Regions from separate parts of the Streptomyces sp. NPDC004610 genome, predicted to be linked through region 4. Evidence: riboswitches for the same ligand, from Rfam matches in the RefSeq annotation. Region 4 holds a riboswitch; each other region holds the start of a gene.
The links. Region 4 has a riboswitch for cobalamin ahead of ABZX40_RS31545 (DUF4430 domain-containing protein). Riboswitches for the same ligand answer to the same signal wherever they lie in the genome.
Positions count from the first base shown of each region.

Region 1: another riboswitch for cobalamin. It lies ahead of ABZX40_RS20145 (ABC transporter substrate-binding protein); the one in region 4 lies ahead of ABZX40_RS31545 (DUF4430 domain-containing protein).
Region 2: another riboswitch for cobalamin. It lies ahead of ABZX40_RS02345 (ribonucleoside-diphosphate reductase subunit alpha); the one in region 4 lies ahead of ABZX40_RS31545 (DUF4430 domain-containing protein).
Region 3: another riboswitch for cobalamin. It lies ahead of ABZX40_RS13945 (cobalamin biosynthesis protein); the one in region 4 lies ahead of ABZX40_RS31545 (DUF4430 domain-containing protein).

Region 1 is NZ_JBEXLA010000017.1:10,000-12,189, reverse strand. Features, by position in the region: gene ABZX40_RS20150 (iron ABC transporter permease) at 1-199, opposite strand, end outside; gene ABZX40_RS20145 (ABC transporter substrate-binding protein) at 202-1,260, opposite strand; cobalamin riboswitch at 1,308-1,457, opposite strand; gene ABZX40_RS20140 (class I SAM-dependent methyltransferase) at 1,528-2,190, opposite strand, start outside.
Region 2 is NZ_JBEXLA010000002.1:49,185-51,374, reverse strand. Features, by position in the region: gene ABZX40_RS02355 (GntR family transcriptional regulator) at 1-249, shown strand, start outside; partial or broken gene ABZX40_RS02350 (GNAT family N-acetyltransferase) at 493-738, shown strand; cobalamin riboswitch at 784-940, shown strand; gene ABZX40_RS02345 (ribonucleoside-diphosphate reductase subunit alpha) at 1,067-2,190, shown strand, end outside.
Region 3 is NZ_JBEXLA010000010.1:185,092-187,281, reverse strand. Features, by position in the region: gene ABZX40_RS13955 (inorganic phosphate transporter) at 1-68, shown strand, start outside; gene ABZX40_RS13950 (hypothetical protein) at 127-348, shown strand; cobalamin riboswitch at 629-769, shown strand; partial or broken gene ABZX40_RS13945 (cobalamin biosynthesis protein) at 911-1,819, shown strand.
Region 4 is NZ_JBEXLA010000035.1:4,203-6,392, reverse strand. Features, by position in the region: gene ABZX40_RS31555 ((2Fe-2S)-binding protein) at 1-26, opposite strand, end outside; gene ABZX40_RS31550 ((2Fe-2S) ferredoxin domain-containing protein) at 97-507, opposite strand; cobalamin riboswitch at 571-670, opposite strand; cobalamin riboswitch at 825-944, shown strand; gene ABZX40_RS31545 (DUF4430 domain-containing protein) at 1,046-1,549, shown strand; gene ABZX40_RS31540 (prenyltransferase/squalene oxidase repeat-containing protein) at 1,608-2,190, opposite strand, start outside.

The DNA.
Region 1 (2,190 bases), on a different contig from region 4:
CCCCGGACCAGTCCGGCTCGACCCAGCCCGCGCCCAGCGCGTGGGTGACGATCCCCCACACCTGCCCCGGCGGCACCGGCACCGAGCCGATGGCCAGCGCCGCCGTCATGGAGGCCAGCAGCAGGAGGGTGAGGATGAGCAGCGTCCCGGTGAGCGTCAGCCGCCGCCCCACCGCCCCGGCCCGGTCGGCGACGGGCAGCGTCACTCGAAGCGCTCCGGGTGCAGCGCGGGCGCCAGGTCCTCGACGGCGTACGCCGACCGGATACCGACCAGGGCCGCCGTCAGCGGCAGTACCGTGAACCGCTCGTTCTTGATGGCCGGTACGTCCGCGAGGGCGGGCTGCGCGAGCAGGAACTCCTTCTTCCGTTCGACGCTGCCCGCCCCGGCGTAGTCGTAGATGGCGATGACCTCGGGCTTGCGCTCGACGACCTGCTCCCAGGAGACGTCCCCGAAGACCTCGTCCAGGTCGGCGAAGACGTTCTCGCCGCCCGCCAGCCGGATCAGCTCGCTGCCCAGCCCCTTGCCGCCCGCCGTGAACGCGGACTTGTCGCCGCTGTCGTAGACGAACACCGGCACCGGGTCCGCGCCCTCGACGGCGGCGGACGCCTTCTCCACCCGGTCCTCAAGGTCGGCGACCAGGTCGTCCGCCCGCTGCGGCACCCCGAAGATGTCGCCGACGGTGCGGATCTCGTCGTAGGTGTCCTTCATGGTCACCGACTGGTTCTCGGCGCAGTACTCGCGGTTGAGGTAGGTGTCGATGCCCGTGTCGGTGAACGCCTTGCGGGAGCGGCCCTCGTTGTCGGCGAAGGCGCTGCCGTAGCCGCCGTAGACCAGATCGGGTTCGGCCTCCAGGATCGTCTCGAACGACGGTTCCTTCTCGGCCAGTTCCGGGATCGCCTCGAAATCGGCCTCCAGTTCGGGCAGTACCGCCGAGTCGGGGAACGCGGTGCCGACCATGCGGTCCTTCAGGCCCAGCGCGAGCATCAGCTCCGCCGGGTGCTGGTGGATGGTGACGACCCGCTCGGGCGGGGCGTCGTAGGTCGTGCTCACCCCGCAGTTCTCGACGGTGAGGGGGAACCCGGCGGCCTTCGTGCCCGACGGTTTCGGGTCGTCGGCTGCCGGGTCGTCCGAGGCGCCGCAGCCGGCGGCGAGCAGCATCGCCGACAGGGCGAGCGCCGTGACCCGTACGGCACGGGCGGGCACATGGGCAGGCACCCGGGCAGGGGTGGACAGCGGGGGACGGGACAGGCCGTCGTACACGGTGAAGCCTCCTGGGGAGTCCGCGCTCCTCGGAACGGGCCCGCGACAGGCCAGTGTCCTGACTCCCGGATCGACGTTCTCCCCCCGCCTTCCCGCGCCGCGCGCAGTGGCATGCAGAAGGGTGCACTCCCCGGTCACAGTGGCGGGACCGTGCCGGACTCGCACCGGCTTCCTGATTCCCGTCGCGGTGTTGACCTCGTGATCCTACGTTCCGTCCGGTCCTGGTCAAAGGTCGGGGATGTCACACCCCGGGCTCCGGCGGACCCCTTACGCCTCGCGGACCGCCCGCAGCACCAGCCGCTCCGCGTTCTCGTCGTAGGGGCGGCCGTCGAAGCCGCCGAAGATCTCCACCCGGCCGAACCCGGCCTCCTCGGCCATCCGCCGCAGCTCCACCGCGCTGTAGACGAACCACACCAGGGTGGCCCGGGTCACCCGGTCGCCCCGCACCAGCACCCAGTCGCTGCGCAGCCGCGCCCAGTCGTCCAGCACGGTATCCGTCTGCACCATCAGATCCTCCCCGCGCCGCACCACCTTCGGCGGGGTCACCCGGCGGGCCAGCAGTTCCTTGCCCGCGAGATCCAGCACCAGCGTGCCGCCCGGCACGAGGCAGTCGTACATGGTCCGCAGCACCCGCGCGTTGTCCGCCGGGTCCTCGAAGTAGCCGAACGAGGTGAACAGATTGAGGACGATGTCGAAGGCGCCGGGCGCGCTGTAGGCGCGGGCGTCGGCGCGGACATGGGTGACCTCGGCGCCCGACCCGGCCGCGTGCTTGTGGGCCCGCTCCAGCAGGGGCGCGCTGCGGTCCACCCCGGTGACGATGTGGCCGCGCAGGGCCAGCGGCACGGTGAACACCCCCGGACCGCAGCACAGGTCCAGGACCCGGGAGGCCGCCGGGAAGGCCAGCAGGGGTGAGCCGCCGACGAGTTCGGC
Region 2 (2,190 bases), on a different contig from region 4:
GCGGGCATGGGGGTGGTCGAGCGCATGCGGTCCCTCGGTGTCGTCATCGACACCGCCGTCGAGATCCCGCGCCCCGGCCGCGCCACCCAGGAACAGGCCAACCTGCTCGGCATCAACCTCGGCGACCTGCTGCTCACGATCGAGCGCACCTACTACGACACGGACGGACGCCCCATCGAGACGGCGGACATCGCCGTGCCGAACGTGCGCTGGGAAGTCGCGTACGAGTTCGGGGTCGACCGGTCCTGACGAGGAGACGGCGCCCACGGGCCCAACCAGCCACCCTCTGAACGCCGAGCACCCCCACCCCCCTAAGGGGCGCTGGGGGTGCCCCCTCTGGGGGTGGGGGTGCCCCCTCTGGGGGAGAACTGCGCGACCAGCCCACCACGACCCGCACCCGGCATCCCACCCCCACGCACCGGCGTTCCCGACCGAGCCGCCGACACCGTGATCTTCATCGCACCCGGCGGGACGCCCGCCGCCGCGAGCGACGAGGCCGAGATCCGCATCCTCGCCGTCGCGCCCAAAGCCCGGCGTCACGGCATCGGTGAGGCCCTCGTCCGGGCCTGCATCGCTCGCCCCGGCGCGGAGCGCATCGTGCTGTCCACGCAGAGCGGGATGCACGCCGCCCACCGCCTCTACGAACGGCTCGGTTTCGTCCGTACCCCGCACCGGGACTGGAATCCCGTGCCGCACCTGGACGACCTCACTCTTCTCACCTACGAGTTGACACTGTGAAACCGGCGCGACACAACATCTGGGGGTGACACGGCGACCGGGCACTACATGTATGCTCATGCTCGCTGTCGCCGCAGGGGAATCCGGTGCGAATCCGGAACTGTCCCGCAACGGTGTACATGTGCGTATTCGCGGTGCCATCCAGCCCCGTGTCAGCACGCCATGGCCAGTCCGAGGACCTGCCGACAGTGCGCCCGGCCACCCGGCCCGGGTGCCATGACGTCCGGGCCTCGTGGAATGGGCCGGTGGACGCGACGCGTACCCGCGCTCGTGCGTCACCGCCCCCTGCCCTCCCCGAGGCCCCGTGCCGAGCGAGGGAGAGCCCCACGTGACGATCGCGCCAGCAGACCCGGCTTCAGCAGTCACCCCCGCGGCTACCGCCACGGAGCCCGACGGTCCCGGAACCGCCCTCCTGCGGACGCTGACGACGCTGACCGCCGACCTCCCCGACGCCGACCCCGGCCGGGTGGCCGCCGCCGCGCTGCGGGGCCGTTCCGCCCGCGCGGACGAGGCGGAGTTGCGGGAGCTGGCGACCGAGGCCGCTGCCGGGCTGATCTCCGAGGACCCCGCCTACTCCCGGCTGGCCGCCCGGCTGCTGACCCTCACCATCGCCGCCGAGGCCGCCTCGCAGGGTGTCACCACCTTCACCGGGTCGGTGGCGACCGGTCACCGCGAGGGCCTGATCGCCGACCGCACCCACGATTTCGTACAGACGTACGCGGAGCGGCTCGACGGCCTCATCGATCCGACCGCCGACGACCTCTTCGGCTACTTCGGGCTGCGCACCCTGCACAGCCGCTACCTGCTGCGCCACCCCATCACCCGCAAGGTGATCGAGACCCCCCAGCACTTCCTGCTGCGGGTGGCGGCCGGGCTGGCGGAGGACGGGACCGTCCGCGCGCTGGACGAGGTGGCGGCCCTCTACCGGCTGATGAGCCGGCTGGACTACCTCCCCTCCTCCCCCACCCTCTTCAACTCCGGCACCCGCCACCCCCAGATGTCCTCCTGCTACCTCCTCGACTCCCCCAAGGACGAGCTGGACTCCATCTACGACCGCTACCACCAGGTCGCCCGGCTCTCCAAGCACGCCGGCGGCATCGGGCTGTCGTACTCCCGGATCCGGTCACGCGGTTCGCTGATCCGGGGCACCAACGGGCACTCCAACGGGATCGTGCCGTTCCTGAAGACGCTGGACGCCTCGGTGGCCGCCGTGAACCAGGGCGGGCGGCGCAAGGGCGCGGCGGCGGTGTACCTGGAGACCTGGCACTCCGACATCGAGGAGTTCCTGGAGCTGCGCGACAACACCGGTGAGGATGCCCGGCGTACCCACAATCTGAATCTCGCGCACTGGGTGCCGGACGAGTTCATGCGGCGGGTCGACTCCGACGGCGTCTGGTCGCTGTTCTCCCCGGCGGATGTGCCGGAGCTGGTGGATCTGTGGGGGGACGAGTT
Region 3 (2,190 bases), on a different contig from region 4:
GCACGCCCGCCGCCGGCTCCGCCTCTGGTACCGGTCCCGATCCGGCCGCGCCCAAGGCCACCGTCTGAGCGGCGCCGTCCGTCGCCCTCCCCCTCCCCCCTCCACGACACTCAAGGACACAGCAGCATGGAAATCGACTGGGCGGCCCTCGGCTCCGTCTTCGGAGTCAGCCTCGTGGTCACCGTGGCCCTCGTCGGCCTGTTCACCCTCGGCATCAGCGGGCTGGCACGCCATGAGCGCGCGGCCGACAGCGGCGGGGGCGCGACGCTCGCGGTCACCGGCGCGTACGCCTGCTTCGCGGCGTGCCTGGGGGCCGTGGCGTACGGGATCTATCTGATCGTCGCCTGACACCCGCGCCGGGACGGGGCGGTCCGGGCCGGGGCGGTCCGTTCGGCGCGGGTGCGCCTGCGCGGTGGCGGGCCCGTCCGATCGTCGACCGACCCGCGTGCAGCGGTCGGCCCGCGCGCAACGGCGTGCCCGCGGGCGCGCGTTCGTCCCGCACACCCCCCACGAGGGCGGGTACCGGACCCAGGGACCTGGGTTCCGTACCCGCCCTCGTGGTGTGCGCGACGGTCGCTGTGTGGAGCTGAGCACACTCTCCTGTCGCAGGTCAGCGGCAGGTTGACGGTTTCTCCGGCCCCGTGGTGGACTGCCGGGGCCAACTACGGCGACACGAGAGGAAGCCGGTGCGAATCCGGCGCGGTCCCGCCACTGTCACCGGGGTAGAACCCCCCGGGAGCCAGGAACTCTCACCGCCGCTTCGTCGAACCAGGGCGCGGACACCCTGAGTGAGGACATGTCGCCATGCTCGGCTGCCGATCGAGGCTCGCCACCGGACCTGGACACGGATCCGGACCCGGAACCGGGACCCCGCTCCCCCTGACTTCCGCCTCCGCGGCCGGCTGAGCCGATGTCCGCCGAACGCGACTTCGCGTACGGCGCCGCCGCCGGACTCCTCGGTGACCTGCTCCTCGGCGATCCCCGCCGCGGGCATCCGGTCGCCGTGTTCGGACGGGCGGCGGGCGCCGTGGAACGACTGCTGTGGCGCGACCACCGGGGGTGGGGCGCGCTGCACACCGCCGTGTGCGTGGGCGGCGCCACCGCCCTGGGCCTGGCGGCGACCCGCGCGGTACGGTCCTCCGCCGCCGCCTCCGTCCTGCTGACCGGCGCCGCCACCTGGGCCGTGGTCGGCGGGACCTCGCTGGGGCGGGAGGCTCGGGCGATCGGGCGCGCGCTGGAGCGCGGGGACGTGGCCGGGGCGCGGGCGCGGTTGCCGCATCTGTGCGGGCGGGACCCGCAGGCGCTGGACGCCGACGGGATCGCGCGGGCCGTCGTGGAGTCCGTGGCCGAGAACACCTCCGACGCGGTGGTGGGGGCGCTGGTGTGGGGGGCCGTGGCGGGGGTGCCGGGGCTGCTGGGATTCCGGGCGGTGAACACTCTGGACGCGATGGTGGGTCACCGGTCGCGGCGGTACCGGCGCTTCGGATGGGCGTCCGCGCGGCTCGACGATGTGGCGGGCTGGCCGGGGGCACGGCTGACGGCCGCGCTGACCGTCGTCGCCGGAGGTGATCCGCGAGGGGCCTGGCGGGCCTGGCGCGAGGACGCCGACCGGCATCCGAGCCCCAACGCCGGGGTCGTGGAGGCGGCGTTCGCGGGCGCGCTCGGTGTGCGACTCGGCGGGACCCTGTCGTACGCGGGCCGGGTCGAGCGGCGCCCGGTGCTGAACGGGACGGGGCGGGCGGTGACGGTCGCGGATGTCGAGCGGGCGGTACGGGTGTCGCGGCGGGTGCAGTGGCTGGCGCTGGGGGTGAGCGTGGCGGGGGCGACTTGGCGGACGTGGGGGCGGGGGCCTGCCGGCGGGGGCGGGGGGTTGGCGAAGGCCGGGTTGGCGAAGCTGGGGTTGGCGAAGGCGGGGCTGGGGAACCGGGGGTCGCAGAACCCGGGGTTGGCGGAGCGCGGGTCGCGGAACCCGGGGGCGCGGAGCCTGGAGTCGCCGAAGCCGGGGGCGCGGAACCCGAGGACGCGGAGCCTGGAGTCGCAGAGCCTGGACTCGGCGAAGCCGGAGTCGCAGAACCCGAGGACGCAGAACCTGGACTCGCCGAGCCCGGGGTCGCCGAACCCGGGATCACAACACCCGAAGCTGCCGAAGGCCGGCTCGCACATCCCGGAGTCGCCCAACCCCAGGCCACA
Region 4 (2,190 bases):
GTCGGGCCGGGGGCGGGGGTGTTCATCTCAGCGCCCCGAAGGGGCGGTGCCACACCGGGTGTTCACGGCCTTCCGCCGGGCCGGGTGCCGGGGCGTTCACTGCTCCTCCCCGACGGGGGTCGCCCCGCGCCGCGGTGGGCGGAACACATACAGGTCCAGGATCGGTGGCGCAGGTGTGACGCCGGGGCCGCCGGAGCGGACCCAGGTGAGGATGTCCTCCGTGGCGTCGGGGTCGTTGACCAGGCCCAGCCACACCGGGTGGCCTCCGGCGGCCCGGCCCTCGGCGGAGGGCTGGACGACCACCACATTGGCCTGGTCGCAGACATCGAGGCAGTCGGAGATCCGGACCGGGGCGCCGGAGCGCAGCCGGGCGGTCTGGGCGGCGTGGTCGACGCCGGTCACCTTGGGGCTGCCGCAGCAGCAGTCACGGCAGACGACGATCCGGCAGGGTGCCGGTGGTGCGGGGTCGGTGGTGCGGGTCGGCCGTTCGGCCGGAGTCGTGGTCATGCCACGCCCTGCCTCTCTCCGGGGAGATCCGCCCCGGGGTCCGTCGAGGAGGCGACAGCGTATGAGTGTCTGGCTGCCGAGGCGGGCGTCCGGTGGTGGGTCGGCCGGGGTGCGCGCTTCGGTCACAGTGGCGGGACCGCGCCGGATTCTCACCGGCTTCCTCGGACCGCCGTCGCCTGGTCCGCGATCATCATCGCATCCGGGCGGGCGGTGTCCCAGAGGGCCTCGGGTCGGGCGGGAGCGGCTTTCCGAAGTGACTGTTTCCGGACGGGTCGTCCCGGTAGCATCACCGCGGCCGGTCCCGAGGGGCCGGGCACCACAACAGAAGAGGCGCACGTGCGGGGGAAGCCGGTGGGAATCCGGCGCTGACCTGCAACCGTGAACGGCCGTGGGACGGCCGTGAGTCGGGATACCCGGCGTGCGTGACCTATCGCTTCCCCCTGTCATGGTCCGCAGCGTGAAGCCGGGAGACACCGCCCTGTCAGGGCCGGTGGCTCCCTGCCGCGCGGCCGGCCCTCCGTCACCAGGAAGGCATCTCATGCGCCGCTCCACCCTCGCTCCCCGCTCGTCCCGCACCCTGATCGCCGCATCCGTCCTCGGGCTCACCCTGGCCTCCGCCCCGGCCGTCGCCCATGCCGACCCGGCCACGGTGAACACCAACGCCCCGGTCCGGGTCTCCCTCACCGTGCAGGGCCCCGACGGGCTGCTGTTCAAGGGGAAGGTCCGGACGAAGGGCCATGAGGTGACCACCGCCACCGGCGGCACCCACAGATGCGACGGCACCAACGGCGGCGCCCACCCCAGCGCCGTGCCGACGCCCACGGCCGCCCTCGACGACGCGGCCCGCAAGCACCACTTCACCTGGGACGGCAGCTGGTACCCGTCCTTCGAGGACTTCTTCGTGGAGTCCATCAAGGACGTCAGCGGCGGCGGGGTCGCCTACTGGAACATCTCCGTCAACGGCACCCCGACCCCGGTCGGCGGCTGCCAGTTCGAGCTGAACGCGGGGGACAAGGTCGCCTTCACCTGGACCGCGTTCTAGCCGTACCGCCCGTGCGGGCCGGGGACGGCGGCAGCCGCGTCCCCGGCCCGCACGGCTGTCAGGCGCCCCAGCGCACCGCCAGGGTGTCGCCCACATTGACCGTGGTCTGCCGGGTCGCCGCGGTGAACGCCGAGCCGTCGATGCTGACCTTCCAGGTGCTGGATCCGCTGTTGGCCTTGCCGTTGACCGCGGTGACCGGGCCGGTGCCGGAGGCCGGGGTGACCGAGGTGACACAGCCTGCCGGGGTGGCGGCGGTGGTCGCCGCGTCCAGGACCGCGCCCAGGGTGGTGGTCGTCCCGGTCGGGGTGACGGCGACCGAGCACACCTTGAGGCCGCCGGCGCCGTCGTCGACCGTCAGGGCGAGCCGGGTCGCCGTACCGGAGGTGAAGGTGCTCTGGCCCACCCACTGCGGGGCACCGGCGGTGGTGGGGACGGGCGGGGCGGAGGTGAAGCCGCCGCCCGCGACCGCGCGCAGCCCGTCGATGGAGGCGTAGGCGGAGGGGGCGGTGTCGGTGGGGAGGTACTTGAAGCCGCCGCCCGGGTTGAACTGCTGGGCGATGAGGAAGTCCACCGGGGTCTTGCCCAGGGAGGTGAGGAAGTCACCGGTCTGCGGGTTGATGCCGCAGGCGTTGAGGCCGGAC